DNA from 3 places in the Pseudoalteromonas sp. APC 3250 genome. Region 3 is predicted to be linked to each of the others. Evidence: predicted binding sites of a transcription regulator. Region 3 holds the regulator's gene; each other region holds the start of a gene.
What was found. The regulator sigma-54, encoded in region 3, starts transcription at its own class of promoters, with help from an activator protein. The targets are predictions, from matches to a motif close to GTTGGCACGNNNNTNGNNT.
Positions count from the first base shown of each region.

Region 1: a site for sigma-54 is predicted at 8,077-8,095, ahead of QL986_RS09080 (flagellar basal body rod protein FlgF). Genes of this name have one in related genera too.
Region 2: a site for sigma-54 is predicted at 4,270-4,288, ahead of QL986_RS10045 (EF-hand domain-containing protein). Genes of this name have one in related genera too.

Region 1 covers NZ_JASDCM010000006.1:227,944-238,798, forward strand. Annotated here, with positions in the region: gene QL986_RS09045 (flagellin) at 1-6, opposite strand, end outside; gene flgL (flagellar hook-associated protein FlgL) at 281-1,540, opposite strand; gene flgK (flagellar hook-associated protein FlgK) at 1,543-3,549, opposite strand; gene flgJ (flagellar assembly peptidoglycan hydrolase FlgJ) at 3,551-4,546, opposite strand; gene QL986_RS09065 (flagellar basal body P-ring protein FlgI) at 4,683-5,777, opposite strand; gene flgH (flagellar basal body L-ring protein FlgH) at 5,790-6,473, opposite strand; gene flgG (flagellar basal-body rod protein FlgG) at 6,488-7,276, opposite strand; gene QL986_RS09080 (flagellar basal body rod protein FlgF) at 7,298-8,041, opposite strand; gene flgE (flagellar hook protein FlgE) at 8,175-9,497, opposite strand; gene QL986_RS09090 (flagellar hook assembly protein FlgD) at 9,556-10,233, opposite strand; gene flgC (flagellar basal body rod protein FlgC) at 10,247-10,678, opposite strand; gene flgB (flagellar basal body rod protein FlgB) at 10,681-10,855, opposite strand, start outside.
Region 2 covers NZ_JASDCM010000007.1:198,477-209,331, forward strand. Annotated here, with positions in the region: gene QL986_RS10015 (acetate kinase) at 1-510, opposite strand, end outside; gene yfbV (terminus macrodomain insulation protein YfbV) at 764-1,210, shown strand; gene rlmA (23S rRNA (guanine(745)-N(1))-methyltransferase) at 1,194-1,997, opposite strand; gene QL986_RS10030 (energy-coupling factor ABC transporter permease) at 1,994-2,641, opposite strand; gene xthA (exodeoxyribonuclease III) at 2,647-3,453, opposite strand; gene QL986_RS10040 (hypothetical protein) at 3,694-4,125, shown strand; gene QL986_RS10045 (EF-hand domain-containing protein) at 4,327-4,848, shown strand; gene scpB (SMC-Scp complex subunit ScpB) at 5,000-5,590, shown strand; gene rluB (23S rRNA pseudouridine(2605) synthase RluB) at 5,587-6,456, shown strand; gene QL986_RS10060 (YciK family oxidoreductase) at 6,518-7,264, opposite strand; gene QL986_RS10065 (VolA/Pla-1 family phospholipase) at 7,472-9,907, shown strand; gene sohB (protease SohB) at 10,008-10,855, shown strand, end outside.
Region 3 covers NZ_JASDCM010000005.1:84,293-95,147, forward strand. Annotated here, with positions in the region: gene kdsC (3-deoxy-manno-octulosonate-8-phosphatase KdsC) at 1-450, shown strand, start outside; gene lptC (LPS export ABC transporter periplasmic protein LptC) at 447-1,001, shown strand; gene lptA (lipopolysaccharide transport periplasmic protein LptA) at 991-1,530, shown strand; gene lptB (LPS export ABC transporter ATP-binding protein) at 1,527-2,252, shown strand; gene QL986_RS07265 (RNA polymerase factor sigma-54) at 2,322-3,821, shown strand; gene hpf (ribosome hibernation promoting factor) at 3,848-4,135, shown strand; gene ptsN (PTS IIA-like nitrogen regulatory protein PtsN) at 4,140-4,592, shown strand; gene rapZ (RNase adapter RapZ) at 4,612-5,454, shown strand; gene QL986_RS07285 (HPr family phosphocarrier protein) at 5,479-5,751, shown strand; gene mgtE (magnesium transporter) at 5,891-7,249, shown strand; gene QL986_RS07295 (YgiQ family radical SAM protein) at 7,327-9,510, opposite strand; gene QL986_RS07300 (SRPBCC family protein) at 9,800-10,348, shown strand; gene QL986_RS07305 (TIGR03899 family protein) at 10,317-10,855, shown strand, end outside.

The DNA of each region.
Region 1 (10,855 bases), on a different contig from region 3:
AGCCATTTTACCATCTCCTAGTTTCAATCAGAATGTGGTTCAAAATATTTAAGCAAAAACCACACTTTCTATAACTAGCTAAATGCATTAGTTGTGCCAACTAGAAAAAAAAGATTAACCTTATGTTTTAAAACAACTAAATAACACTTATTGCGGCTTTAAATTAGAAGTTAGCGATTTTTTGACAGAAGATAAAAAGGGGGTGACAGTTTTTTGCCGCTTCGTTAAGGCAAGTTATTACCTATTTTTCCTAAAAGTAATAACCTGCCTTGGATGGTGTTTATAAATAATCGAATAATGAGAGTTTAGCCAAACGACCAAAAGTCGCTTGTGAGGCCTGTAAACCAGACTCATGTTTAGTAAGATCGCTGATGGCTTCAGCGGCATCAATTTCAATCAGGCTGGATCTGTTTTCTTGATTATTGATATCTAGTGCACTGTTTGAATCAGTTACACGCTCAACCACATTCATGCGCCCACCTAAGCCAGCTTGTGTAAATACAATTTGCTCACTGGCGTTTTTAAGCTGAATTAAACCATCCGATAATGCTTGGTTAATTTGCGCTTCATCAAGTTGTTCGTCATTTAGGCTAATGATCAAATCTTCTAGTGTATTCAATACATTTTCTTTGCTTGGTTTCTCAAGGGTAAAATCAAGCTGCCCCGGTGCTACACCTTCAAGTTGAATTTCCATACCGGCAAATTCAATCGGCTCATCAGTTACTTCACCAGTCACAGGTGGTACAAGAGGATTACCATCACGTAATATCTCATACTGATCAGGCGATGAAGGGGTCGCACCAGGGATCACATTAACGTTATAGGTATTGATCGTTGGAGAAATAAGCGGATCTGGGTCTGAGTTATAATTATCTTTATGAAAACGATCAAACTCACCTTGATTTTGAACATAAACAGTTCCAGCGGTAATACCGCCTGATGGCGCTCCATCATTCGATACCACATCAAGACGTGCATCAACTCGTTCAAATACATTAAAGCCATTATCGCTTGATTTGATCTCAACGCCTTTTGCAATGGTTACTTCGTGCTGGCCTTGATCGCCTTGGTATTCGTATTTGCCATTAGTGCTATTAAATGTATAAGTTTGAATATCGTCTTGATAGCCAGAGAAAAGGTATTTCCCCCCTTCAGATTGACTATTCATTAAGTTAAGCAGCGATTTTTGCAATTCTTTTAGTTCACTGGCAACCGAAGCCAAATCACCTTTATCTAACGAACCATTGCCCGCTCGTATAGTTAACATTTGCGCTTCTAAAATAGTGTCGTTCATACCTTGTAATAAACTTTCTTCGGTTTCTAAACGCCCTTTTAGCTGGTTAATATTTTTCGTCAGCTGCTCATTAGTTTCTATTTTATTGGTGTACAACATACCCTGCGAAATAGCAGCAGGGTTTTCTGAGGTACTCAAATATTTTTGACCTGTCGTAACGCGCTCCTGCGCACCAGCTACATTTTGTTGATTCTCAAGTATTTTATTAATGTTATTTTGATACATTAAATTATTTGATAAACGCATAATTACCTCGCCGCACTCAGTAAAGTGTCAAAAATAGAACGTGCTGCAGACAGTACTTGAGCCGATGCAGCATAAGATTGCTGAAAACGCAGCAAATTAGCTGCCTCTTCATCTAAATTTATGCCGGATAACGATTCATACCAGGCTTCTGATTGCTGTGCTAAAGCATCAAATGCCGCCCCGTTGGTTTTTGCTTGACTGGTTACTACACCAACATCGGTTACTAATCCAGCATAGGCCTGGTTCAAGGTTTTATGATTATCGGCTGAGGCACTTGCTACCACATTTTGACGTACTAAGTCGCTATTTTGTAAGTCAGCGAGTTTTTGACCATTACGGTTATCATCAAAACCGCCTTCATTAAATTCTAAATTAAAGGTATCACCTGTAGCCGGTACCCCTTCAATATTAAAGTCAAAACCATAGCCATCATAAGGAGGCCCCGCTTGCGCCAAAATATTGTTAGCAGGCGGTGTAACCGTAAACGTGGTTGTACCATTACCATCAGTAAGTTGATATTCGTTAGCATTAGCAGTTTTAACAATGTTAATAGGACCATTTGCTAAGCCTAAAGGGTTTGTAAAACTGCCGGTAGTTACATCGCTCACATCACCCGGTGAAATAGTCCCAGTGCCTGTATTATCAAGCCCGTCTGCTGTTCTAATTGGAGAGGCCAAGGCAATGTCTTCGCCCCGACCTGTTGTCAGCGATATATTGCCAGCCGCGCCACTATTAAGTTTTATCTGAAATTGATCACCGGCATTACCAGCTCCGGTTACGTTTAGCTCTAAACCAAACGACTCCCCGCTGGTGATTGCCGCAGAGTCAATAATGCCACTCGGTGGAATAACAGCTAACGATGCACTGCCTAAAGGCTCGCCTTTATTATCTATTGGCTGAATACTTACTTCGTTAGGGTTCCCCGTATAGGTGATCACAAAATCACTCGCTGGTAGTTCACTGCCTTTACCAGCTTCAACGGTTGCTGACATATTAGCTGTTCCGGTATTTGCTTGATAAACAAAAGCACTGACCGTTGGGATATCAAAAATATCGCCTCCAAGCTCACCGTTTGCATCCATTCCTAAACGGTTTTGCTGATTAAACGAATCAGCAAGCGCAATGCCCATCTGACCTATTTGATTTTGTGCAGGCACCAAAATATCGTCTCTAAATGCCAATAAGCCACCAATTTTACCTTTGAGTTTAGTGGGATCTATTTCTAGTGGAACGGCTTGGCCACCATTTACATCTAAGCGTAACTCTTTAAAATTAGCATCGGGATCGCCACTAATCGAAAATAAGTTAAATGAACCATTTTGCATAACAACCGCTTCACCTGTGCCCATAAATACTTGTTTTTCACCATTAGGGCCATCGAGTGTTTCTATATCAATTAGTTTTGATAAATCACGTATTGCTTTATCACGCTCATTGTAAGCTGAGCTAGCATCTGCTTCGTTTTTAGTGCCATGAACACCCGCAATTTCTTGATTTAACGAACTAATACTTTCGATTAACGTATTCGCCTCTTCAGAAAATATTTCTAATTGCTCATTAACCACTGCTTTTTGCTCTGAAACAATACCTGCAAGCCGGTCCATTTGATCAATCAGATTTTGCGCATCACTCATCACTAATGAACGAGCAACCGTAGATGAAGGTTGGTTAAGTGCTTCTTGTACGTTGTTAAACATCGAGTTGATACTAGTTGATAAGCTGTTTGATTTTTCTGAAAAAATTTGATCAACCCGACTCGCCTCGCTAACAAATTGATCAAAAAAGCTTTTATTTGAGGTATCTCGGTTTAATTGCTTTTGTGCAAACTCATTTAATAACCGGTACGTTTGACCGCGGCCCACCTGATTATCAATCATGGTAGTAAATTCAGTTCGCTCTCGTACATACCCTTCAGTATTAACGTTTGCGATGTTTTTACTTGTCGTTTGCAATAACTCAGAGTTTGCTCTTATTCCTGAATTAGCAATATTTAATAAATTAAACGACATGTTACTCTACTCCTTGGCGGATAACGCTTGTGGCGATATTCTTTAACTCGTTACTGTTAAGCACTCTTTTTATTTTGTCTGCATAGTTAGGGTCGGTTGCATAACCGGCTTGCTGTAAAGAGTCTAAAAATTTGTGCGGCTTTGCTGTATTGTTTAATGCATCTTGATAGCGAGGGTTCTGTGTTAAAAAATCCACAAAATCATTCACGCTATCTTTTATTGAGTCATACGCTCTAAAGCTTGCTTGCTTTTTAACTGCAGCGCCTTGCTCAAACTCTAAAGTGACCTTACTGGCTTTTTCGCCCTGCCAACTTTTATCTGACTTTATATTGAATAAATTATTTGAGCTATTGCCATCACCTTTACTGATAATATGTTTACCCCAACCAGTCTCTAATGCTGCTTGCGCAACCATAACCGCCGGATTTAAACCAATTTTCTTAGCCGCTGTTTTTGCATGCTCCCACACTGTACTTACAAATTCCTCAGCATTCTCAAACGTGCCAGACGCTATGTTTTGTTCGCTTTTTTCAGTTGAATCAACGAGCGGCACTTTTTCAGTGACCTTTTGGTTTTCTTGATGAGGTAAGGTGCTACCCGCACGTTGGTCACTAAAGAAATCTGACGTTGTACGAAGAACTGAGCCTGGCATAAAGTTTTTTCCATCTGGCGATAGTTGCTGCACAATTAAATCAGCAAGACCTAAAGAGCCATTTGATGAAAGCTCTGTAGCCATCTGTTGGTCGTGCATTTCTTCAAAAAACTTCACGCCACTTGCATTAAATGGGCTTTCTTTGTCTTCAAAAGCCTCATTGGCTTTACGCATACTTTTCAGTAGCATTTGGGTGAAGATAGCTTCAAATTGTGCCGCCGCTTTTTTTAACGCCGCTTTAGATGCATCGGTTGATGCATCACCGCTGTTTAAAGCATCTCGACGCAAAGAGTCTAAGTTGCCTAAATCAAAAAAGTTTTGCTTATCTAGATGATTTGTTTCCATCAGCTTTTTGACACAATAATTAATAATACCTAATGAAATGCAATAATTGAGCCAAAAAAAGAGTAGCGATGAAAGGTTAAAGGTAAAGGGTGAAAGGTTATAGACCCTAGGGCCTAGGGCCTAGGGTCTTATAAAACTAAATTACAACAAGCTGACCGTTAATTGCACCGGCTTCTTTAAGTGCTTCAAGAATCGCCATTAAATCGCCAGGGGCAGCGCCAACTTCATTAATAGCACGAACTAAATCATCAAGGCTTACACCTGGGTCAAATACAAAAGCACGTGAATCATCTTGATTAACGTCAATAATACTTTGTTGGGTAACCACTGTTTCCCCCTCTGCTAGAGGATTTGGCTGCGCCACATTTTGTTGCTCAGCAATGGTCACAGTAAGACCACCATGTGTAATTGCCGCAGGTTGTAATTTTACATTTTTGCCAATAACTATAGTGCCGGTACGTGAGTTAACAATTATTTTTGCCGAAGTATCCGCAGGCTTAAACTCTAAGTTTTCAAGAGTTGATAAATACGATACGCGCTGTGAAGCATCACGAGGTGCAATAACGCGAATAGAAGCTGCATCGAGTGCTTGAGCGCTATTTGGGCCGATTAAATCATTTATGGTTTTCTCTAAACGTTTAGCAGTAGTAAAATCAGGGCGGTTTAAATTAAAGGTAATATAGTCGTTTTGCATAAATGGGCTTTTAACAGCACGTTCAACCGTGGCACCGTTTGGCACACGCCCTACGGTTGGCGTATTAATAACGACTCGGCTGCCATCTAGGCCTTCAGCACCTAAGCCACCTACAATTAAACTGCCTTGAGCGATGGCGTAAACATTACCATCAACCCCTTTTAGGAATGTTTGTAATAATGTGCCACCGCGCAGGCTGCCTGCACTGCCAATTGATGACACGGTTATATCTATGGTTTGCCCTGGCTTTCTAAATGGAGGGAGTTCAGCATGAACAGCAACCGCTGCAACATTTTTAATTTTTGGCTTTAAACTAGAAGGTAACGTAATACCAAAACTATTGAGCATGCCTTTGAAGCTTTGTTCGGTAAAACGGCTTTGCTCACCGGTACCCGGTAAACCAACAACCAATCCATAGCCCACTAATTGGTTTGAGCGCACCCCTTCAACCATAGATACATCTTTAATTCGCTCAGCACTGGCAGTAAATTGCCAGCCTAGTAGCACCATAAAACAAAAAACTTTAAAACCATTCATGTCGAATGTCCTCTAAAAAGGAAACAATGAGCTACTAAAGAAACGCGTTAACCAACCCGGGCTTTGTGCCTCTTGAGTTTGACCCTTACCTGAATACTGAATACGCGCATTCGCAATACGATTAGACTCAACAGTATTATCAGCATTAACATCTTGTGGACGCACTAACCCCTCTAAGCGAATAAATTCTTCACCGGTATTTAGCGTTAGCCATTTTTCACCGCGAATCACTAAATTACCATTTGGTAATACTCGCATCACGTTAACCGAAATATCGCCAACTAGGCTGTTTGATTGATTTGATTTTGAGTCACCTTTAAACGACGCATCACTACCAACCCCAAATTGAATACTATCGCCACCAATATTAACCGGTAAACCACCTAAACCAATAACAGGATCGAGGCTAGCATCTGTTTGTTTATCTGTTTCTGTTTTAGCCGCTTTTGTGGCTTGGGTTGACTCTTGCAATTTAACAGTAATGATATCGCCTGTTCTAAGTGCTTTCTTATCGGCATATAAGTCATTCGATAACTGAGTACTGAATAAAGAGCCAGTTGCTACCACTGGCTCCATATTAGGCTCAGGATACATAGGTGCATAGTAGGGATCGTCCTGCACTACTTCATTATTTTGTGTAGATACACAACCGCTTAACAGTAAAGTCCCTACTGCAAATAACATGATATTACGCATACAATCCCCCAAGACTATAATTGTTGATTGATGTAGCTCATCATTTCATCAACCGCTGAAATTACCTTTGAGTTCATTTCGTAAACTCGCTGAGTTTCAATCAAATTAACCAACTCTTCGGTCACATTTACATTTGATGTTTCAAGTGAACCTTGAATAATTGTACCTAAGCCCTCAACCCCCGGGTTACCTTGAACAGGTGCACCACTTACTGCAGTTTCGGTATAAAGGTTTTGCCCTATAGGCTCAAGGCCCGACGGATTGATAAAATCACTAATAGTAATTTGACCAATAACCACGTTTTCGGCTTGACCTTTAATGCGAACTGACACTTCACCATCTTGAGATACGGTGATTGACTGTGCATCATCAGGCACATTCATTTCAGGCTGAACAACGTAACCGGCACCCGAAGTTACAACTCGCCCCTCACCGTCGGTGGTAAACTGACCGTTACGCGAATAGGCAATATTGCCATCAGGCTGTAAAACCTCAAAAAATCCAGGACCAGAAATCATCCAATCTAATGAATTTTCAGTGGTGAGCATGTTACCTTGGGAAAAGTTTTTCTGATTAGCGACCACTTTCGTACCCGCGCCCAACATTAAGCCTGACGGCATTTCGGTGTCTTGCGATGAGCGACCGCCTGGTTGATTAATATTTTGGTAGAGTAAGTCTTCAAAAATAGCGCGGCTTTTTTTGTAACCCACTGTACTGGCATTCGCTAAGTTATTTGATATAACCGATATATCTGTTTGTTGAGCGTCAAGCCCTGTTTTACTTATCCATAATGCTGGATTCATAATAATATCCTCACGTTATAGTTAAACGATGCGCATCAGCTGTTCTTGACGTTCGTCAATCTCTTCAGCTGTTTTCATCAGTTTTACTTGTAATTCAAATTGGCGTTGATGACTGATCATATCGACCATTTCATGCACAGGATTTACATTCGATTTTTCTAATGTGCCGCCTAATACTTGTACATTGGCTGATGTTTCAACTATTTGGCCTGGTTTAGCTCTAAATAAGCCATCGTTACCCTTCTCGAGTGTAGCGTTGTTTGCATCAACTACTTTTAGCCGATCAACTTCTTCTAAAAAGTTAGCCGGTGCACCTTGAGGGCGAACTTGAATAGTGCCATCTTTGCTAAATTCAATTTTTTCAATCGGTACAGGTAATATGACTGGCCCACCTTCGCCAATAACTTGACGACCGTCGCTGGTAGTCAACATTCCTTCAGCCGTTATATTTAACGAACCCACTTTTGTATAGGCTTCATTACCAGAGGCATCCTGAACACTCAGCCATGCGTTATCACTCATAGCAATATCAAGGCTGCGACCTGTTTCGACAACACCGCCCGATGTCATGTTTGATCCTGGGCGCTCCTGCATAGCAAAAACACGAGTCGGCAAACCTTCACCGAAAGCCTGCATTGACCGTGCTTGCGCAAAATCAGATTTAAACCCAGTGGTATTCGCATTTGCCAAATTATTGGCTTTAAGAGCAAGCCCTTGCATGCTTTGTTTAGCGCCAGATGCCGCTATGTAGACCATTTTATCCATAACATCGACTCATTAAGAAATCTATGTATGAGTAAATGCAATATAAGTGCCAAATTAAATTTAAGTGTGAATAAGATTTTAGGAGAGGAATAAAAAAGGCTGCACTAAGCAGCCTTAGTAAATCAAAATATGATTATCTGATCTGAAGGATGTTCTGTTGAATAGTTGAGTTAACCTCAAGCGCACGAGAGTTTGCTTGGAAGTTACGCTGCGCACTAATCAAATCAACCAGCTCATTGGTTAAGTTTACGTTAGACTGCTCAAGAGCTGACGAATTAATGTTGCCTAGTGTGCCTGAACCTGGCTCACCCGCAATTGGTTCCCCCGAGGTCAAACTTTTTTTCCATGAAGTGTCACCTACTTGCTGCAAACCTTGTGAGTTTGAAAAGCGCACCATGGCAACTTGACCTAAGTAAGTTGAATCACCATTACTGTAAGATGCAACAACTTTTCCATCTGTACCAATATCAATACCCGCTAAGCGACCTACTGTCGCACCATCTTGCTCTAGTGCTTTCACCTCAAAGCGACTCGCATATTGAGTAGGCGTTCTATTTGCAGTACCGGCCTCATCGCGCCAATTAATCGCAATATCATCAAATTGGGCGCCATTAGATAAAATACCCGATAAATTAGTTCCGGTTAAATTAACATCAGTAAAGGTTGGACCAACATTTGGAGCACCATTAGTCGTTGCAGGCAAACCGCTAGCATCAAACCCAAAGGTACTTAGCGGGCTTGGTGTTGCTGTCGCGGCACCAGTTGCATCAAAGGGAGTTTTATCAAGCGTACCATGTACTTGCCATTCATTAGGCGCTGTTTTTACAAAAAAGAATTGTAGAACATGTGGCTCACCAAGTGAGTCATACATTGTGGTCGATGTCGAAGAGTTATAAGTAGTACTGTCTGTTGCATCAAAAGGGACAGCTATTACATCTTCTCGAGAATCGACGTTAAATGATGTATAAACGTTTGAAGTAGAGCGCGGAGAGCCCGAAGAATCTGGTATTTGTAAAGCAGATGAAGTACTAAGACTTACAGAGGTCGTATCACCACTAACTTCATCAACTGGGAAGCTTTGTAAAAAATTACCTTTAGCATCTACAACAAAGTTATCTTTATTAAGCTTAAATGCACCCGCACGCGTGTAGGTAAAGTCTTGTGCGCCTAAGTCTTGACTGGTAGCAAAATACCCCTCACCTGTGATCGCTAAATCCAGTGAATTATTAGTAAACTGCAGCGAGCCCTGATGAAACTGCTGGGCAACCATAGTGGTTTGTACACCATCACCATTTTTCGTTTTACCGGCGCTAAATACTGATGATGCGTATACATCAGCAAATTCAGCGCGAGACTCTTTAAAGCCCGTGGTATTTACGTTGGCAATATTATTGGCGGTAACATCTAAATCTTTTTGTGCGGCAGCAAGGCCTGTTAATGCAATATTGAAGCTCATAATTAACCTCTAACCTAAAAAATATTTAGCCTATTGGCTAAAAAATACATAAAATCTATTACGCGATTTCTGCGACATCAGTCAGCCTAACCGCACCTTCTTTGGTATTAATAATAATGCCGCTTGAGCCATTAATATTAACACTCTCAATATTTTTGAATGAGGCAATTGGTAAGCTAGAGAATTCGCCATCCGTACTGCCTTCAGCTTTAACATTGTATTCACCAGGAGGAAGTCGTTCACCCGCTTCGTTTTTACCATCCCATGCAAAGCGAACCGCACCTGCAGGCTGCGTGCCTAAATCAATAGTTTTAACTAATTGCCCTGATGCATCTTCAATACGAAGCGTTAAATTGTCTACCGGCTTTTCAGCAACAATCGCTCCCTTTACCTCACCCGACTCATTAAGCTCAAGTGTGTCAGACTCCAGCAGCGCTTGCTTACCAACCAGTGTTGATGCTTGCAATGCTGAATTTGATGTCATCGACGCAGCTAAAGACTCAAAGTTAGAGTTTAAATTTGAGATCCCTTCAGCCATAGTAAAGTTTGTCATTTGTGCAATCATCTGATCGTTATCAGCTGGTTTGCTGGGATCTTGATATGACAACTGCTGTGTTAACAACGAAAAGAAATCTTCTTGGGTTAACGCATCACTCTCTTCTTTTTTTGGCACTTGCTTATCTTGCCAACGTAAAGAGTCCATGTAGGATGAAGAAGTACTAATATCGTTACTCATGAGCTACCCTCAGTTACCGCTGACCTAACAGCAGTGTTTTACTTAACATTTGCTTAGCTGCATCAGCAACTTGAACATTTGTCTGATAAGAGCGAGAAGCAGAAATCATATTTGCCATCTCCTCAACAACATTCACGTTGGGTTTGTAAATATATCCATTTTCATCCGCACTCGGGTGATTTGGGTTATATTCGATTTGTAGTGGTTTATTACTTTCAACCACTCCTAACACTTTTACACCAACGGCAGAGCCCTGTGGGTTGCTTGCTGACGCTGACGCTTTTGTTAGCTCCGCAGCAAATACAGGTTGTCGCGCTCGGTACGTCTCATTTTGTGAAGAGCTAATTGTATTGGCATTAGAGATATTACTTGCCGTGGTATTTAATCGCACGTTTTGCGCGCTCATACCAGAACCAGCAATATCAAACACATTATATAAACTCATAATTAGGCTCCTTGACTACCGAGGGCTTTTTTCAGGCCTTTAAATTTACCATTAAGAAACTGGACACTGGCCTGATACTCCATAGCATTCTGTGTATACAAGTTCCGTTCCACTTGTATATCAACAGAGTTGCCATCACCTGTATCTGTTTGATTTGGCGTACGAAATAGTTCATTA
Region 2 (10,855 bases), on a different contig from region 3:
CTGATAAGGAAGGGCATAAAGATAAGCGACTTCATCCATTGTTTGATGAAATGCCGTATCGAACACGGCTACTTGCGGTAAGTTTTTAAATGATGCTTGCGCTGATGAAATACCCAGTAAGTTAGCGTGGCCATGCAAAGGTGCTAGCGTAGCTGCTTGCGTGATACCTGCAATAACGCGTTCGTCAATTAATACTGATTGGGTAAAATGCTCACCACCATGCACAACACGATGACCAACAGCAACTAGTTGCTCATCAAGATTGTGATCTTTTATTAAATCAACCAGCGTATCAATGGCATGCGCGTGTGCCTGATTAGCAGCAAGTTTAATGGTGGTCTTTTCTCCCTTAAATTTATATTTTATTGAGGGAGCATCTGCACCTAGGCGCTCAGCTAAACCTGAAATAATGTCTTTTCCTGTGTTTGCATCAATAATTGCAAACTTTAAACTTGAGCTTCCACAATTAAGTACCAAAACATGGTTTGGTTTTTTTGGGAGAGTTGGCATAGATTCATTTTCCATTTAAATATTAATCAGTACACTTGGTTGATATATAAGCATTGTAAGCTTAAATGGGTATAGACTAAAGTGTAGTTGACTTTATTAAAAGGGCTTTGTGGAATTCTTTCTATAATTTATGCTTTTTGTGAGTTTTACTAATGAAATTAAGCATTTTTACCGATAAAGTGAGAGTTGTGTTACACTTTTATAAGCAAGATGCTTTTACAAGTGTTAAATGCCGTGATTGTGAGGATTTATAATGCAAAAAAGTGTGATATCACAAGTTCAATTAGGGCGCGCTTATGCTAAAACATGGCCTATGCGTAAAGAGGTCGCGCCATTATTTGCCGAGTTTAAAGTGATCAGAGCAACCGAGCTTGCGATTACAGTAATGCCTATTTTAGCCATGCTAACTTTGTTTTTTCAGCTTAATTATTTAGGCCCTGATTTTTTACCTCAAGCTATTGCCAGTAGTCTATTTTTTATCTCCTTGCCGTTACAAGGGCTTTTATGGCTAGGTAAACGTGCGCAAACAGAATTAGAACCCGCTATGCTGCAATGGTACAACGAGTTGTTTGCAAAAATGATCGCCAACGGTTACGACGCACAAATGGGGAAAAACAAGCCCCGCTATTTGGAGCTTGCTGAATTGTTAAAAGACATGTTTGATAAAATGGATAAAACCTTTACTAAAGAGCAGTTTTAACAAACTGGCTAATATAAAATGACAAGGTAACCTTATGATGCTGTTTTTGTTCAAGTGCCTGCCAATGCTCGGGTCTGAACTTCCATGCAAAGGGTGTCATCATTATTAAATTTCTTACGTCGCTAAATGTGAGTGACACTTGCTCTGTAATGAGCTGTTGCGATGATTGTTTAAAGCCTGTTGGCGTAGCCACTTCAGTATGTTCATTTACCGTATTATAGATATATTTTTTCAACTCTTTGAGGTGCATAGGCCCAGGGCTTGCCACCACTAAACAGCCATCCTCTTTAACAAGGCGAGAAAGTTCATCGTCAAACAAAGGGGCAAACACGCTAATTAACACATCAGCAAGGTGATCATTAAAGGGCGCGTGGCTTATTGATGCCACGCTAAATTGACATTGTTTGTATCGTTTTGCTGCGTATTTTACCGCCGACTTAGATATATCAACACCATAAACAGTAGCTTGCGTGTTATTTGCTATAGCATGGGTGTAAAACCCCTCGCCACACCCTAAATCAATCACTATATTTGCATTGAGCGGTCTGACTAAATTAGCTAAGGCTGTCTGTAAAAATGCATAATGGCCTTGCTCTAAAAAAGAACGCCTTGCTTGTACCATTTCTAAAGAGTCACCGGGCTGTTTAGAGTTTTTATTTTGCACGGGGAGTAAGTTTACATAGCCTTCTTTGGCAAAATCAAAGCTGTGGTTATTATCACAGCGTAATGTTTTTTCATTAAGTGCCAATGGAAGTTTGCAAATAGGGCAATGGTAATGAAGACTCATGAGCCTAAATAGTCCTTATCAAAAAAAGTTTTTACCCAGTGCGGGCGATAGGTGATCATAACAGTTATTGCCATACCGTTTAGCATTGCTTCAGGAAACGCTAAAATAGGACTGAGATAAATGTAGTTTTCTGTTAGCTGATGCCAATTATATTCGCCAATTGCGTAATAAAAAACACCCCCGAGTATAATGTTAACGCAAGCAACGACACCAGCCGTTAAAAAGCTACAAACAAATATATAGATAAAAAAGTGCCGCGCTAAGTAGTGGTAACAAAGCATAAATACAATGTAGCTTAATAATACTGGAATAAACGCACTTATTAGTAATTTTACCGCAATCAGCTCGAATGCTATTTGTCCAAAAGCAGTTAGCAGGGCTGTTGCTAATACACAACTTAAAATAGCCAGACGCCAGCCTAAAATCAGCGTAACAGCAGTAATGCCCAGTATATGAAGATCAAGACCAGGTAAAATACCGGCTTTTATACGCCATAGTAAAGCGAGCACCAGCGCGCAGGCAAACACACCTGTTTGCCTTGCTGGCGTATTAAATAAATTGGCGTATGTTGATTTATTAACACTTAAAAAGCCAATAACAATAACACCAATCCACAGTAATGCCTGTAATTGCACACTTAGCATAATCGTTAATTAAACTCAGACCAAATAGGCGCATGATCTGAAGGCTTGTCGATAGCACGTAATTCGTAATCTATACCGGTGTCGATACAGCGAGCTGCTAAGTCATGCGTTGCCAGAACCACATCAATCCTTAGTCCACGATTATCAACAAAACCCTTAGAGCGGTAGTCAAACCATGAGTATTGATCGTTAGTTTCTGGGTTTTGCTCCCTAAAGGTGTCTTTAAAGCCCCAGTTTAATAACGTTGCTAGCCATTCACGCTCAACGGGTTGAAATGAACATTTTCCGGTTTTTAACCAGCGTTTTGCGTTTACCTCACCAATACCAATATCTAAATCGGTTGGAGAGATATTAATATCGCCCATTACAATTACATCTTGATCAGGCGTGTAATGACTATTTAGGTGAGTCATTAAGTCTTGATAAAATTGACGTTTATAAGGGAATTTAGTTTCGTGGTTGATATTATCGCCTTGCGGGAAGTAGCCATTCATGACATGTAGGTCACGGTCATTTTCTTGCTCTACGGTAACGCTGATCATTCGCTTTTGCGACTCATCTGTGTCGGTGGAAAAGCCTTTTAATACCGACTTAGGCTCTTTTTTGCATAACATTGCCACACCGTAATGCGCTTTTTGTCCATGAAAATAAACGTGGTAACCCATTTTTTGTACATCGTCTAGCGGAAATGCTTCATCGTGCACTTTTATCTCTTGAAGACCAATAATATCTGGCTGGTGTTTATCAATAATAGCTTGTAACTGATGTAGGCGAGCACGCAGGCCATTGATATTAAAAGAAATCACTTTCATAAAGTTTACCTTCAAATTTATTTTCATTGTTAGCTAAATTGTATCAGTATTTGGAGCGACATAACATGACTGAAACGAGAAAATAGCTGCACAAATGTTGATCAATTTTTGCTTAATGTTTAAACATTGTAAATGCAATATTAAATAATAAAATAAATAAAATATTCAATTGATATGTTAAAAGTTGTCTATATAATGCGCAAAAATCGTTTGTTTAACTCGTTCAAATAGGACTACCTGATGAAAACTCAATTACTTTTAGCCGCCTCTCTTTTTGTTTCTGTAACTGCTACTGCGCAAAGCAATACGTATTACAGCCAAGACAACAAATTAGAGTCTAACTTATGTGTAGTAAGCGCCAATGAGGGGTTTTCTGCTGCTCGTAAAATGGCAGCAAAGCACGGTGTATATTTATCGCGTTATTCAAAAAGTATCCTATGTAACGGTCAAGACATCCGTGACATTGCAAAAAAAGAAGCAGCAACGCAATCAGTTGTGTCTAAAGTAGAAGTATTTGCAAAAGATTCACACCAAGAAACACAGTTATGTATGACTGCATTAAAGCAAGGCTTACAACCAGTACGTAAGCAAATTGGTAACTTAAATTCATTAAAGTGTAATGGCCAAAGCGTTACTGATTTTGTTAAGCGTTACCAAAACGCTGCAATCTAAATTACCGTATTAGATATAAATAGCTCGGTTCTTACCGAGCTTTTTTTTGCAAAAATTACCAGAGTAGCTTGCAAAAATTGCATTATTAAATATCGTAATAGAAGTTGTTCTTGGTTAATTGTTTGATTTTAATAGTTTATTTTTTTTGGCATCGTATTTGTATTACTAGATTTGAAATTTATTAATACAAGGATACGTCTGATGAAAAAATTAACGATAGCTTCTACTATTTTAGCCGCATTGAGTTTAGCCGCTTGTTCTTCAAATCAAGGTTTAGAAAAAATCGACAGTGATTTTGCAAGCTTAGATAACGACAGCGATGGCTTTATTTCTAAAACAGAAGCCGACGATGATAGTATTTGGCAGCACTTTTCAAATATAGATACAAATATGGATAATCAAATAAGCCGTAATGAATATGATGCTTATATGCAGCTAAATGCTGGGAAAGTTGCTACAGATAGTGAAGTGAGTGAGTCTGCATTTAAGGCTGATATTGCGAAGTTTGATAAAATAGAAAATGACTTTAAAAGCTTAGATAATGATAGCAACGGTTTTATTTCAGTTTCTGAAGCTGACGATGATGATATTTCAAATCATTTTGGTTACATGGACAGCAATAAAGATAAACGAGTAAGTAAAAAAGAGTTTAATAGCTATATCAAAAAGCATGGTGATTCTGTTGCAGAGGACGATGCACTTGAGCAATTTAAAAATAGCTAAATTACATTATTAAATACACTTGATACCAAGCCAGTGTTTTTCACTGGCTTTTTTATACCTATAAAATGTTATTTTATTAATATGTTTTCCTAGTTTGCCGTTGTTCTGTCATAATAGATGGCTGTGTGTTTTTATTAACTTTAGAGTGATTATGGTTGGTCGGCGAATTAGTGATGAACAATTAATTGAAATCATTGAAGCGGCGATTTTTGTGGCAGGCAAACCCGTATCAAAACGTCATCTTAAGGACACGGTTTTAAACGACTTAGCAATTTCTATGGCGCGCATTAATGATGCTGTAGAGGCCATTCAAGTTCACTATCAGACGCGTGGAATACGTTTAGTTGAAGTAGGCAGTGGCTATCGTTTTCAAGCGTGCAGTAGTTTAAGCCCATGGTTGAGTAATTTATGGCAAGAACGTGCCCCTAAATACTCGAGAGCTTTACTCGAAACCCTGTCGTTAATTGCATACAAGCAACCCATTACCCGTGGTGAAATTGAGCAAGTGCGGGGTGTAGCAACTGGCTCAAATATTATTAAAACTCTGCTTGAAAGAGAGTGGATTAAAGTAGTTGGGCATAAAGAAGTACCCGGTAAACCGGCACTTTATGCAACGACTAAACAATTTTTAGATTATTTTTCGATAACGGGACTTCATGATTTACCCGCATTGCCAGAGCAACAGCAAAGTAAAATTACCCAGTTATTAAGTGATCCTTCTGTGAGAGAACCATCCGAATGAGTATACAAGGTGAAAAGTTACAAAAAGTCCTAGCCCGTGCAGGTGTAGGCTCACGCCGTGAAATGGAAAAATACATTGATGCAAATCGTGTGAGTGTAAATGGTAAAGTAGCTAAGTTAGGCGACAGGGTTGAAGAAACCGATTTAATTCGTGTTGACGGCCATACCGTTAAAATAGAGGAAAAAGCAGACAGAATTTGTCGTGTAATTATGTATAACAAACCAGAAGGCGAGTTAAGTACGCGTAAAGACCCTGAAGGCCGTAGAACCGTTTTTGACCGCTTACCTCGTATTGATGGCGATCGCTGGATAGCAGTAGGCCGATTAGACGTGAATACCTCAGGCCTAATGCTGTTTACCAATGACGGTGAATTGGCAAACCGCTTAATGCACCCAAGCTATGAAGTTGAACGCGAATATTCAGCACGTGTATTTGGTGAAGTCACTGACGAAACAATGAAAAACTTACTGCGTGGCGTAGAACTTGAAGATGGCCCCGCAAAGTTCACTGGTATCAAGCCTATGGGCGGTGAAGGTATTAATCGTTGGTATAATGTAACGCTTAACGAAGGTCGTAACCGTGAAGTGCGTCGTTTATGGCAATCACAAGATGTGGAAGTATCACGTCTTATTCGTATTCGTTACGGTAAATTAGAGCTTGATAAGCGTGTACCGCAAGGTGGCTGGATTGAGTATGATTTAGATACGGTTAACTATTTACGTAAAACAGTAAAGCTTGGCAAAGAAACACAAACTAAGCTGTCGGTTATTCCTGAAAAGCGTAAAGACAAGCGCGCTAAAATAAACCAAATTCGCAAGGCGGTTAAAAAGCACAATCAACGTGTAAAACCGACTAAACGTAAGTAATTAAAGCATAAAACAACAAAGCCGCTTTTTATAGCGGCTTTTTTACGTTTAAAACTAAATATTACTTTTTAGCTTGTGCGTCTAACGATTGGCCATTGATATTTTTTGAGTCATCACTCATTAAATACAGGTAAGTTGGCATTAAATCTTCAGGTGTTGCTAGTAAATCACGATCTTCACCTGGAAATGCACTTGCACGCATTGATGTACGTGTTGCGCCTGGATTGATGCAGTTAACACGGATTGGCGTTTTTTCAACTTCACACGCCCATGTTTGCATCATACCCTCTACCGCAAACTTAGAAATAGCGTAAGGTCCCCAAAATTCTCTTCCTTTACGACCTACACCCGATGAGGTAAATACCACTGAAGCACTTTTTGACTTACGCATTACAGGGAACAACGCTTTGGTGATCATCGCTTGTGCAGTTACGTTTACTTTCATTACATTTTCGAATGTTGATGAACAAAAGTGCTCCAACGGCCCTAAAGTACCTAAAATACCCGCGTTATTTAATAGTCCATCAAGGCGGCCAAATTGGCTCTCGATAGTTGCAGCAAGGTCGCGGTAGTTTTGTTTAGTTGCACCTTTTAAGTCCATAGGCACAATCGCTGGCTGTGGGTAGCCTGCATTGACGATTTCGTCATACACACATTCTAGTTTATTAGTTGTTTTTCCTAATAAAATAACGGTTGCACCATGTTTAGCATAAGTAATTGCTGCAACACGGCCGATACCATCACCTGCGCCTGTTATCAAAATTACTTTGTCTTTAAGTGCGTTTTCAGTTGCTTGATAGGTATGCATAAAAGTACCAATGTTTAAATTTTTTTTGATTTTAACATAGCAAATCGACAAGTAATCGAATTTATTACAAATTTAGGTGGCGAAACTAGAAAGTTTACGTTAAGTTTAACTGGTCTAATGTCTCATTAATATACTAGCTACATTATTTTAACTTAATTACACTGGCTATAAACACACTATAAAAATAAGATTTGTGCGGAGAACACTATGAAAAAAATGCTACTCTCGCTCTCAGTTGCAGCTGCATTAGCAGGCTGTGGCGGCGGAGAAACGTTAGAAGATGTTAAAAACGATTCAGTTACAGTTATTCCAAAAGCTACGGTAAAATTTGACCCTGCAAATGGTGTAATTTCGGTTCCTAATGATTTATTGATGAGCGGTACGCGCGATGGCACATTAAACATTCCTGGTGAGCTAAATGACGAAAATGTTTCTATCCCTCGCGCTGCGTATGCGGATCCGCAACTTGCACTAGGGGCACTTGATGGCTGGTCTACGCAAGTTCCTTTTAAAATAGATTTAACGTTTCCACCGGGCATTAGCCTAGATGAAACGTCTGCAGCTTCACCAGGCTCAGTACGTATTTTTGAAGTGATCATGGGTGCAAGCCTAACAGATGCCGAATGCTCACAAGCACCAGCCGGTGCTGCATGTAAATTAGTGGGCGAATTAACCTTTGGTGTTGATTTTGTTACACAAGGCTCTGGAGACGCGGTTGCAATTATTCCACTTAAGCCATTTAAGGCTGGTAGCTCGTACATTAATGTATTAACGACTGGGCTTAAAGATTCAGAAGGTCGCTCAATTGAGCCATCATCAACATATGCGACTGTTAAACAAGAAGCGCCGTTAGTAACGCCATCACAACTTGCGCTGCAAGGGGCTGTTAACAGCTACGAAAACGTAGTGGTAAGCTCAGGAAATATCACCAAAGACGATATCATTTACTCAGCTGCCATGACAATGCAATCAGCAGGTCCTGTGCTTGGCACGATTAAAAAGGTTTTAGCAGCAAGCTTAACAGAGCCAACAATTCCAACGCCTGCGTTGCAAATTCCAACACAGCCTATGGCTAATGTACAACAAGCGTTTGCAATACAAGGTGTAACGGTGCCTGACGTATTCCAAGTAGCACAGTATCAAAAAGGCAGCATCCAGCTACCTATGTATTTAGGTACACCTACGGGTAAAGAAATCAGTGATTTAAATGATACTTACTGGCAAGGTATGTGTGACAGTGCCGTTGCTATTTTAGGTTACAAAGCGCAAGCGGGTGAAGCGTTCCCAACTGATCCCATTAGCACTAACGATGCGATGTGTGCTGCTTTGAGTGATGGACAGCTTCGTGACTTAGGGCTTGATAGCACTAAACACTTAACTAAATATAACTCACTTCCTAAAATGCAAAGTATGGAAAATGTGCCAGTACAAATTACCAAACCGATTTTACCGGTTGTTAATGCGTACCGAACAGGCTTAGGTTTAGAGCCTTTTGCTGCTATGCCAGAAAATGGCTGGCCAGTGGTTATTATGCAACACGGTATTACCACACAAAAAGAAAGCATGTTAACGCTAACAGCGCAGCTTTCATTGCAAGGCTTTGCAACGGTTGCAATTGACCATCCTCGTCATGGCGAGCGTGGAATAGATGTTGATGTTGATGGCACAGATGACTTTAACGCAACATCAGGCTCTGTACTTAGTTACATGAACCTAAGCTCGTTATTGGTCGCTAGAGACAGCTTACGCCAGTCAAGTGCTGACTTACTTGGTTTACGTTTAGGCTTAAACTTCAGTGGTGATAGTTCACTCAATTCTAGAGATGTATCTTATATTGGCCATTCACTGGGCTCAATTGTAGCGCCTGCATTTATTGCACAAGCGAATAGCCCATTGGCTGATCAAGTAGACCCACTCTTTAAAGTTAATGCTGTTGCATTGGCAAGCGGCGGTGGCGGTATTGCTAGCTTCTTATTAGAGTCAGCCGCGTTTGGTCCATTTATTCAAGGCTCTGTACTTTCTCAAGCTGGAACTGCTGAAGCTGACGAGTTTAATGCATTCTTAAATGCTGGTGCGTTATCAAACTGTGGCGCCTTGTTACCAGACATGCAGGACTTCTTAAGCTGTGGCTTTAATGAATTTGCAGCATCGCTAACGATGGCGGGAGAAGCTGATAAATTGGCTAACATTAAGGGCGTGATGACGCAGTTTGTATTTGCAGCTCAAACCGCATTGGATAGTGGCGACCCGACTAACTATGCAGCAACGGTTAAAGCACTAGAAACACCTGTGTATATGAATGTTGTTGTTGGTGATGGTACTGATAGTAACAAGCCAGACCAAGTTATTCCGCCGATGACTGCTAACAATCCAATTGCAGGTACACTACCTCTAGCTAACTTTATGGGGTTAGAAACAGTGAGTACAACTCAAGCACCAACAGAGATGGGCGCTAGCTATTTAGTTAAATTTAACACAGGTCATCATGGCTCGGTATTGACACCGGCGCAAGATGAAAGACAGTCGTCTACAGCAGCGGGCAGCGCCGCAGCTAATGCAGAAATGCAATTGCAAATTGCAACTTATCTAGCATCGCGTGGACGTTTATTATCTGTATCAGATACTGACATTGTGACTAATTAATAATCAACCACTCAATTAAGTCTAAAAAGCCACTGTATAGTGGCTTTTTTTTATTTTAAAGCATGCTAAATTGGCTGAAATTTATAAACGGAGAACACAGTTGGAATTTTTATACGAGTACGGCTTATTTTTTGCAAAAACCATTACCTTTGTTATTGCTATTGCTGTGATTTTAACCTTAATTGTAAGCTCGGCTGTTAAGCCAAAAGCGAAAAAAGGTGAGATTGAAATTGATGACCTATCAGAGCAGCTGACCAATATAAAAGAAAGCTTTTTAAATAATACGCTAGGTAAAAAAGAGTTAAAAGCCTATCAAAAACAACAAAAAGCAGAGCAAAAAAAAGCGGACAAAGAAGCGCCTAAATCACGACTCTATGTTATTGACTTTAAAGGCAGTATGGACGCACATGAAGTAGAAAGCTTGCGCGAAGAAGTGACCGCGATAATTTCGATAGCGGATGCAAAAAAAGATAAAGTGTTAGTTCGCCTTGAAAGTGGTGGTGGCGTGGTACATGGCTATGGTTTAGCCGCATCACAATTACAACGTTTAAAGTCAGCCGGTATTGAGTTGACTGTATCAATAGATAAAGTCGCCGCCAGTGGTGGTTACATGATGGCTTGTGTGGCTGATCATATTATTGCAGCACCGTTTGCAATTGTTGGCTCTATTGGTGTTATTGCACAAATTCCAAATTTTAATAAAATTTTAAAGAAAAATGATGTCGAGTTTGAGCAAATTACGGCGGGTGAATTTAAACGCACGTTAACTTTATTTGGTGAAAATACCGATAAAGCCCGTGAAAAGTTCCGCGAAGAGATAGAGCAAACTCATGTATTGTTTAAAACTTTTGTGAGCACTCAGCGCCCAAGTTTAAATATGGATTTAGTGGCAACGGGTGAACATTGGTTTGCAACCCAAGCAATTGAAAAAGGGTTAGTCGATACTAT
Region 3 (10,855 bases):
GGCCGTATTTACCTTGGAAACCAAGGTGAAGAACTCAAAGCATTTAACACCAAAGACGGATTTGGTATCAAAGCCCTGATTAACAGCGGTTTTGAAGTCGCCGTGATCACCGGGCGCCATTCTCATATAGTGCAGCAACGTATGAGCAGTTTAACCGTACAACATATATATCAAGGCCAAGAAGACAAACTCATAGCCTATCAAGAATTAAAACAAAAATTAGCGCTTAGCGATGAGCAAATTGCTTATATAGGTGATGATGGCCCAGACATGCCAGTAATGGAGCAAGTCGGTTTTGCGGTTGCCGTAAACGATGCTCATCCACTTATTAAACGTTTATCACATTATGTAACCCAACTGCCCGGCGGTTTTGGTGCGGTAAGAGAGCTGACAGACTTACTTATGCTCGAAAATAACAAGCCACTAACTAGCCAAGGAACGAGTTCATGAATGTAGCGCGCATTATACTGAGCGTTTTATTCATAAGCTGTATGGTTTGGCTCTGGTATCCTTATTTTACTAAGGTTGATATTACTGCAAGCGAAGAAACACAAGTTATTGCTAAGCCTGATTATACCGCTATTGAGCTAAAACAAACGGCTTATAATGAACAAGGTAAAGTGAGCCATAAGGTAACTGCGGTAAAAATGGAGTTGTATCAACAACTCGGTTTTACCTTTTTTGAAAAGCCTATATTCACTTTATACAACGAGCAGCAAACATGGCGTATTAACGCCGATGAAGCCACCCTCTACGACGACCGTCAACTGGTGTTAGAGGGTAATGTAACCGCTCAAAACTTAGTAGATAACGCCATGATCGATACGATCAACGCCCAGACCATCAATGTTGATATAAAACTATTAACCATGCAATCACAGCAGCCTGTCGTTATTACAGGACCTAATTTAAAAATCACAGGTAAAGGCCTTGAGGCCGATTTAAAAACCGAGGTGATTAAACTTATTAACCATACGCGAACCCTATATTATGACCAATAACCTATTTAAAATTTTAATTGTTCCCTCACTATTAATTGCTTTTAACAGTAATGGCGCTGAACCTGCTGAAGCCCCCGCTGCTAATCAAATTTCAATTAGTGCAGATAAGCAAGAAGGTCAATTAAAAGAAAACGTAGGCATTTTTGAGAAAAATGTTGAAATTATTCATGGTAATCGCCGTATCACAGCTGACCGTTTAGAAGTGCATAAACGCGATGAGCTAGGCGATAACAAACAGTTATTAATTGCCACAGGCAGCCCTGCATATTTTGAAGAAACACAAGCTGATGGCACCATAATGAGCGCCAGTGCTAATGAAGTGCGTTACGATGTGTCGCTGCGTTTTTTAACCTTAATCGGCGATGCAAGCATTGCTCAAGCAGGTCAAAAAATAACAGCTAAAAGTATCACTTACGATATCGAGCAGCAGTTAATTAGCGCAGAAAAAGACGAAAACTCAACAGACCGTGTACACACTATTTTAGTCCCTGTTGAAAATAAAAAAGAAGATGATAAAGGTCAACCATGAGCACATTAAAAGCAGAGCTATTAGCTAAAAGCTACAAAGGTCGTGAAGTTGTAAAAAACGTTGGCCTAGAGGTTGAAGCTGGCAGTATTGTGGGGTTACTTGGCCCTAATGGTGCAGGTAAAACCACCACTTTTTATATGATTGTAGGCCTTGTGCCTAGCGATAAAGGCAAAATATCAATTGATGATAAAGATATTACTTTATTACCGATGCACAGCCGAGCGCGTTTAGGGATTGGTTATTTACCGCAAGAGTCGTCTATTTTTAGAAAGCTGACTGTTTATCAAAACTTAATGGCTATCTTAGAAACACGTAAAGAATTAAATAAACAACAACGCGAAGATACCTTAAATAATTTACTTGATGAATTTAGCATTCAGCATATCCGCGATAGTCAAGGTATGGCTTTATCAGGTGGTGAACGTCGCCGCGTTGAAATTGCTCGCGCGTTAGCAGCAAACCCTAAATTTATCCTTTTAGACGAACCCTTTGCGGGGGTTGATCCTATCTCAGTATTAGATATTAAAAAGATTATAGAGCATCTTAAAAACCGAGGAATTGGCGTACTTATCACAGATCACAACGTACGCGAAACTCTTGATGTTTGTGAAAAAGCCTACATAGTTTCTCATGGAGAGTTAATTGCATCAGGCACTCCAGAATATGTATTAAACGATAAAACAGTACGCGATGTTTATTTAGGCGAGCAGTTCAAGCTCTAATATGTGTGTTATTACACTAAGCATCTGCTAATATTAATTATAATAATTTAAAAGGATTGTTAGAGATACATGAGGCAATCATTACAGCTGCGCATGGGCCAGCAACTTACAATGACTCCACAGTTGCAACAAGCAATTCGCTTATTGCAACTCAGTACATTGGATCTCCAGCAAGAAATTCAAGAAGCGCTCGATAGCAACCCCTTGCTTGAAGTTGAAGAACACGATTACAGCGAAGACACTGCAGGTAAAAACGAACAAAAAGCCGATAACGATGACTTAACGCTAAGTGCCTCAGCTGACGATAAACCTAGCGAGTATGAGCAAGATAGCGGCGAAGCAATGACCAAAGACACTATTAGCGATGATATGGCTATGGATGTTACTTGGGATGAATATATGAGCGCTGCGCCTGCCTCTTCATCGGGCCCAATGCCAGAAGATGAATCTATTTATCAAGGCTCTTCGACTGAAACGCTGCATGAGTATTTAATGTGGCAACTTCAACTGACGCCGTTTAGTCCTACCGATGAAGCGATAGCTATTGCAATTGTAGAAGCTGTAGACGACTCAGGGATTCTAACCCTTAGCTGTGAAGAAATATTAGAAAGCTTTAACCAAGAAAACGACGGCGAAGATGAAGTTGAACTTGACGAAATAGAAGCGGTACTAAAGCGTATTCAACTATTTGATCCAGTGGGAATAGCCGCGCGTAGTTTACAAGAGTGCTTGTGTATTCAGCTAAATCAATTTGATAAAGACACACCTTTTTTAAACGAAACAAAAATGATCTTAACCGATCATATTGATTTACTTGCTGCACGTGACTATCGCACGTTAATGAAAAAAACAAAGCTTAAAGAAGATGAGCTTAAAGAAATCATGACGTTGATTCATACGCTCAGCCCAAAACCGGCAGACACTATTGTCAGAGAAGAGTCTGAATACGTTATTCCTGATGTGTCGGTTAAAAAAGTTAAAGGTCGTTGGGTAGTTGAATTAAACCCAGATAGCATGCCTAAGATCAGAGTAAATAGCCAATATGCAGCTATGTCGCGTACGGTTAAATCAAGTGGTGATAGCCAGTTTATTCGCTCGCACTTACAAGAGGCTAAATGGTTTATAAAAAGCTTAGAAAGTAGAAATGACACGCTACTTAAAGTAACCAACTGTATTGTGCAGCAGCAACAGGCCTTTTTTGAACACGGTCCTGAGGCTATGAAGCCTATGGTGCTTAACGATGTGGCTGAAATGGTGGAAATGCATGAGTCGACTATATCGCGTGTTACTACGCAAAAATACATGCATACACCACGTGGCATTTTTGAGCTTAAATATTTCTTTTCAAGCCATGTAAGTACTGAAAATGGTGGCGAATGTTCATCAACAGCAATACGTGCATTAATTAAAAAATTAATCGCTGCAGAAAACTCAGCTAAACCATTGAGTGATAGTAAAATTGCAGATATATTGGCAGAGCAAGGAATTAAAGTAGCGAGGAGAACCATTGCAAAATATCGCGAATCTCTAGCTATTCCCCCGTCTAATCAACGTAAAAGTTTGATTTAAGGCGTACAACAAAGAGGAAAATGTTTATGCAACTGAATTTAACTGGTCGCCATGTAGATATTACCGACTCGCTTAGAGACTACGTAAATAGTAAATTTTCGAAGTTACAGAGGCACACTGATCACATAACGAATGTGCACGTTATTCTCGATGTAGAAAAACTAAACCAAAAAGCTGAAGCAACCGTTCATGTTAGTGGCGCTGAGATTTTTGCCTCTACTGAGCATCAAGATATGTATGCCGCTATAGACTCGCTCATTGACAAGCTAGATCGTCAAGTAATTAAACACAAAGAGAAACTTGCTCGACACTAACACTATGAAACTAAGCTCACTTATCTGTCAGGACTGCAGTAAAGCTGCGGTCCTTTTTAATAGTAAAAAAAGAATTTTAGAATTTATCAGTGAATTGGCTCACAATAAGCTGCCCTATTTAACACAACAAGATATTCTTAATGCATTAACTGCAAGAGAAAAGCTTGGAAGTACAGGCATTGGCCGAGGCATTGCTATTCCACATGGTCGCATGAGTGGAGCTCAAGAGCCCCTTGCTTTGATTTTAGTGAGCGAAACAGCTATTAATTTTGATGCGATTGATAACCGACCGGTTGACATTTTTGTCGCGTTAATTGTTCCCGATGGCGATAATCAGCAGCATTTGAAGATGCTAGCCACGATTGCTGATAAGCTCAATGATAAAGAATTTTGTAAACAGTTACGCGCCGCCAAATCGGATAGCGAACTGTATCAGGTTATCGTCAGTCAATCGTAGTAATAAAGAAAGGTGATAAATGGAATTAATAATTATAAGCGGTCGCTCAGGGTCAGGTAAATCTGTGGCGTTACGCGTTGTGGAAGACTTAGGTTATTATTGTGTAGACAATATTCCTCTTAATTTATTACCATCATTAGTGCGCAGCGTTTCCGACAGTTATAATAAAATTGCTGTGAGTGTTGATGTGCGTAATCTACCTAAAGAGCAACAGCAATTTAATGAAATACTCGAATATTTACCTGGTTTTACTAAACCAACGGTATTTTATTTAGACAGTGACGATCAAACATTAATAAAACGTTTTTCAGAAACGCGACGTCTCCACCCTTTATCTATTGATTCTTTGCCGCTTGATTTAGCCATAAAAAAAGAAAAACAACTGCTTGATGTATTGATTAATCGTGCTGATTATATGATTGATACCACAGATTTAAGTGTGCATCAGCTTGCTGAATCTATTCGTGAAAAAATACTCGGAAAAAAAGATAAACAACTGATCATTACCTTTGAGTCATTTGGTTTTAAACACGGCATCCCTAAAGAAGCAGATTACGTATTCGATGCCCGTTTTTTACCAAACCCGCATTGGGAGCCTGAACTTAAGCCACTTACGGGGCTGGATCAACCAGTAAAAGACTACCTAGCAAGTCACAGCATAGTGCAAAAATTTACATGGCAAATTCAAACATTTGTGCAAACATGGCTGCCGCATTTAGAACGAAATAACCGCAGCTACTTAACCATTGCAATTGGCTGTACCGGTGGGCAACACCGCTCTGTTTATTTAGCGCAAACCATTGGTGAAAGCTTTGCAATGAGTCATCCTAATGTAAAAATTCGCCACCGAGAACAAGAATAAAATCAAAGCTTGCGAGAACATGTCATGCGGTTAGAAAATACATTTTTAATAAAAAACAAATTAGGATTACACGCTAGAGCGGCGACAGTATTAGCTCAGCTTTCTGTGCAATTTGATGCCACAATCACTTTATTTCAAGATGACAAACAAGCCGCTGGCGATAGCGTGCTGGCACTTATGTTACTCGAAAGCAGCCAAGGCAAAGAAGTTAAGGTGGTATGCGAAGGCCCCGACGCTGAGCCTGCACTTAGCGCAATAGGTGAACTCATCGACCAACGATTTAATGAGCAAGAATAAAAAAGTTCATTATTAACTCATCATCCTAAGCTTAGGTTAATAGTGGTTGAGTTAGTTTGCTCACATAAAGTAAGATAAACTAAAATTGAATAGCATTTATACCCTTCCAGCATGTAATACAATTTAATTAAGGACGCCAATGCCTGAAGCTTTAGAACAAGATATTCCACTACAACAACTAAAACAGGTGACTAAGTCACTAAATAGTGGTCAATTTGTTCAAGTTAGACGCATGCTGGCAAAAACGGCGCCTTGTGATACCGCACTTCTTTTAGAATCATCCCCGCATAAAATTCGCCGTATGCTCTGGCAGCTTGTTGATCCTGATGTACAAGGTGATGTGCTTGAAGAGCTGTCTGAAGATGTACGTTTGGGCATTATTGCGCAAATGGCACCCGAGCACATTGCTGCCGCAACCGAAGACATGGGCCATGATGACTTAGGGGAAGTACTACGTAGCCTACCTGACACCGTTTATAAAGATGTTGTTAGCGCTATGGATATTCAAGATAGAGAACGTGCAACGCAGGCTTTATCGTATCAAGAGCGCTCTGCTGGCGCATTGATGAATATCGATACCGTTACTATTCGCCCCGATGTGACTCTAGATGTGGTACTGCGTTATATTCGCTTACGCGGCGAATTACCTGAGGGTACAGATGACTTATATGTGGTTGATGAAAATAACTGCTTTTTAGGCGCCCTATCGCTGAGTACTTTATTAACTAATCCCCCTGAAAAAATTGTTCATGAGTTAATGGATGAAGACTGTGAGTCTATTCCTATTTCAATGGATGAGAGCGAAGTTGCACAATTGTTTGAGCGTCATAACTGGATATCGGCACCGGTTGTTGATGACAACGCACACTTGCTTGGGCGGATCACCATTGATGATATCGTTGATGTTATTCGTGAAGACGCTGAGCACAGTTTACTGGGTTTAGCGGGTTTAGATGATGAAGAAGATACCTTTGCACCTGTGTTGAAAAGCTCTAAAAAGCGCTCAATTTGGCTGGGTGTAAACTTACTAACTGCATTGCTGGCTGCAATTGTGGCGAGCTTTTTTGAAAACACCTTAGCTATATTACCAATTCTTGCTGTGCTCAATGGCATTGTCCCGTCAATGGGTGGGGTTGCAGGCAGCCAAACCTTAACTTTGGTTATTCGCGGTATCGCGGTGGGTCATATCAACCAAACTAACCAACGTTTTTTATTATTAAAAGAACTCGCTATCGGTGCGATTAATGGTATGGTTTGGTCTATCCTAATTGCCGGTGTTGTTGCGCTTTGGCAATGGGATTTCAAACTCGGTGGTGTTTTAGCGTTTGCTATGTTTATGAATTTAGTTGCAGCAGGTATTGCGGGTGCTAGTATCCCACTATTGCTTAAAAAAATGAAAATAGATCCAGCACTTGCAGGCAGTGTGGTACTAACCACGGTAACTGATATTGTTGGTATATTTGCCTTCTTAGGTACTGCGACTTGGTTATTGATTTAATCTTTTTATAAACAAAAACACCGCATCAATACTCGGTGTTTTTGTTTAAGCCGATAGTTACTTTACATAAGTTAAGGCTACTTAGCGCGCTGGCGATTACCACCTACCTTAGGCTTAGTGTTGGCTTTTTTAAACTGGCTAAAGCCAGTATGACGAGTCAGCGCAGGACGACCGCCCTTATTGCCTTTACCGCGTTTGGTTTGCCTTTCATCTCGGCCTTCTTCTGGCACTAAACAATTTGGACCTTTACCAATAAGCTTGGCTTTGCCCATGTTACGCAGGGCTTCGCGGATCATTGGCCAACCGGCAGGATCGTGATAGCGTAAAATTGCTTTATGCAAACGACGTTGGCGCGCTCCCTTAGGCACAGCAACTTGCTCAGTATTATTTTTAATATTACGAAGCGAGTTCATTTCTGTGTGGTAAATGGTGGTAGCGTTGGCCATCGGTGATGGATAAAAGTTTTGTACCTGATCAAGCTTAAAATCATTCGATTTCAGCCACAAAGCCATGTTTACCATGTCTTCATCTTTAGTCCCCGGGTGAGCAGAAATAAAGTATGGAATTAAATACTGCTTTTTACCCGCTTCTTTTGAGTACTTATCAAATAACGCTTTAAATTCATCATAGGCGCCCATACCCGGCTTCATCATTTTTGATAATGGGCCGTCTTCTGTGTGCTCGGGTGCTATTTTTAAATATCCACCAACATGATGGGTTACTAGCTCTTTAACGTAACGAGGATCACGTACTGCAAGGTCATAACGCACGCCCGAAGCAATTAAGATCTTTTTGATCCCTTTAACCTCACGCGCCTTTTTATATAAGTCGATAGTGGGTGTGTGATCGGTATCCATATGCTTACAAATATCAGGATACACACACGACAAGCGACGGCACGTACTCTCTGCTTTTTTGCTGGTACAACGCAGTTTGTACATATTTGCAGTTGGCCCACCTAAATCAGAAATAACCCCCGTAAAGCCCGGCACTTTATCTCTAATTTGTTCAATTTCTTCGATAATCGATTCTTGAGAACGGCTTTGTATTATGCGCCCCTCATGCTCGGTAATAGAACAAAACGAACAGCCGCCAAAACAGCCGCGCATAATATTTACCGACGTTTTAATCATATCGTAAGCAGGGATTTTATCATCGCCATAACTTGGATGTGGTATACGCTGGTAAGGTAAACCAAACACGTCATCCATTTCCTGAGTTTCAAGCGGATAAGCCGGCGGATTCACCCAAATAGAACGATCGCCATGACGCTGAAATAACGCCCTTGCACAACCTGGGTTGGTTTCTTGATGTAAAATACGTGATGCATGGGCATACAAAGGCTTATTAACGCTAACCTGCTCAAATGCCGGCAGTTTAACGTAAGTTTTTTCCCACGGCTTAGGACGAGCAGGCTGGATGGTAATTGGTTTTGCAGCTTCTGCTTGTAAATCGATGCCGGCTTGCTTAAATTCTGATTTAGCACAGCCCACATCATCCGCGCCATAAGGATTAGGAATAGGGTCTATTTTACCAATTTTATCAATGGCTGTTGAGTCACTGCCACGCCAACCAGGTAAAGGCTCTTTACGAATAACTGCCGTGCCTCTAACATCCTGTATGGTATCGATGGTTTCACCGGCAGCGATACGATGCGCTACTTCAACTAACGGGCGTTCGGCATTACCATAAATTAAAATATCGCCTTTAGCGTCAAATAATACGCTACGACGTACTTTTTCTTGCCAGTAATCATAATGAGCAATACGGCGCAGACTGGCTTCAATGCCCCCTAACACTAATGGCACATCTTTGTAGGCTTCACGACAGCGTTGTGAATAAATGATCACTGCGCGATCTGGGCGTTTACCGCCGACATTTCCTGGTGTGTATGCGTCATCATGGCGCATTCGTTTTTCAGCGGTGTAACGATTGATCATCGAGTCCATATTACCGGCTGTAATACCAAAAAATAAGTTAGGCTTACCCAATGCCATAAACGCATCTTTAGAGTTCCAATCTGGTTGAGCAATAATACCCACTCTAAAACCTTGCGCTTCTAGCACTCGGCCAATTACGGCCATCCCAAAACTAGGATGGTCTACATAAGCATCACCGCTAATAATAATAATATCGCAGCTATCCCAGCCAAGCGCGTCCATTTCTTCGCGTGTTGTTGGTAAAAATGGAGCTGTGCCATAACACTCAGCCCAATACTTGGGGTATGAGAATAAGGCGCGTTCAGCTTTTAATGTGCTCATAAAATTGGCCGTTCAATAACAAAAGGCGCGAATTATACCCTATCGACATCCCCGTTGATATAGCACAAAATGAAAGCGCTGATTAAAAATTGTTTACCTTTATGGCATTACTAAAACTAATAAATCATCTAAACTTATTACGGCTAATGTCTGCTTTTGGAATAATACAAGGTAGATAAAATAGATCAAAAGCAACCGCGACTTCGTTAAACTATTAAATAATTAATAATTGATAGACGCTGTAAATTAAAATAGATGAGGAATACCTATTAAACTACTTAAAAAAATAATGCAGTTTTCAATCATTTTACTCCTGGTTTTTGTTGTCGTTGGATTATTGTTACCACAAAATTATCATGTGCAAAAAAGTATAAAGATTAACGCACGCGCTCCCGTAATAAAGTCATTAGTTGAGGACTTTACCCAGTGGTATAAATGGTCGCCGTGGCAACAAATAGACCCTAATATTAAGTTTAATATTGGAGAACCGAGCTCTGGCGCAGGAGCCTACCAATCTTGGGAAGGTAAATGGGGCAAAGGCGAAATGACAATATCGTCATTAAGCGATAATGAAGTTGTATTTAGTGTGTTATTTAATCAAGAGCATATTATCACTAGCAAATTGCTATTTAGCCCGCACACAAAAACCGTCACGTGGCATATAGAAGGACAAGCAACGATGCCGCTTATTTCTGGGTACGTTGCTATATTTGCTGAAAATATATTAGGTAATATAGTGACCCTAGGGCTAAATAACTTAAAAACGGTCGCTCAACTCAGTGATGCACAAGCAATAATGGAAAGCCATGACAGTCAAAACCGCACAAGCCAGGATTAAACTTGCCAATATTATTGAGTCACTGCTAGGTTACTCGGTCACAAAAGTGAGTAATACGCCTGCCATTGATGAAAAAACCTATAATCCTCAAGGTAAAGCCAAATCGCTTTATAGTATTAATAGCGAGCATTCAATTTTAGCGCGTGCTCAAAAAAGACAAGACTTACTACTGATTAAACAGCAACAAAATATTGAGACTATTTTAGCCTTAGCAATGGAGTTTTGTCCTGATGTTGCTTGCGCCAAACAGCCCGATGCTGATTGGGTAGAGCACTTTATAGCCTTATGTGAAGATACCTCAAATCAATCTATGCAAGTGTTGTGGGCAAAAATTTTTACTGGCGAAACCATTAGCCCAGGTACTTTTTCTATTAAAAGTTTACAAACACTCAAGCACATGACCCAGCGCGAAGCCGATTCATTAAGAAAGTGCGTGTCTATTTCTGGGTATAACGAAAAGGATAGCAGCCACCTAATATTCTTGGGGTATTACAAAAAACCCTCGTT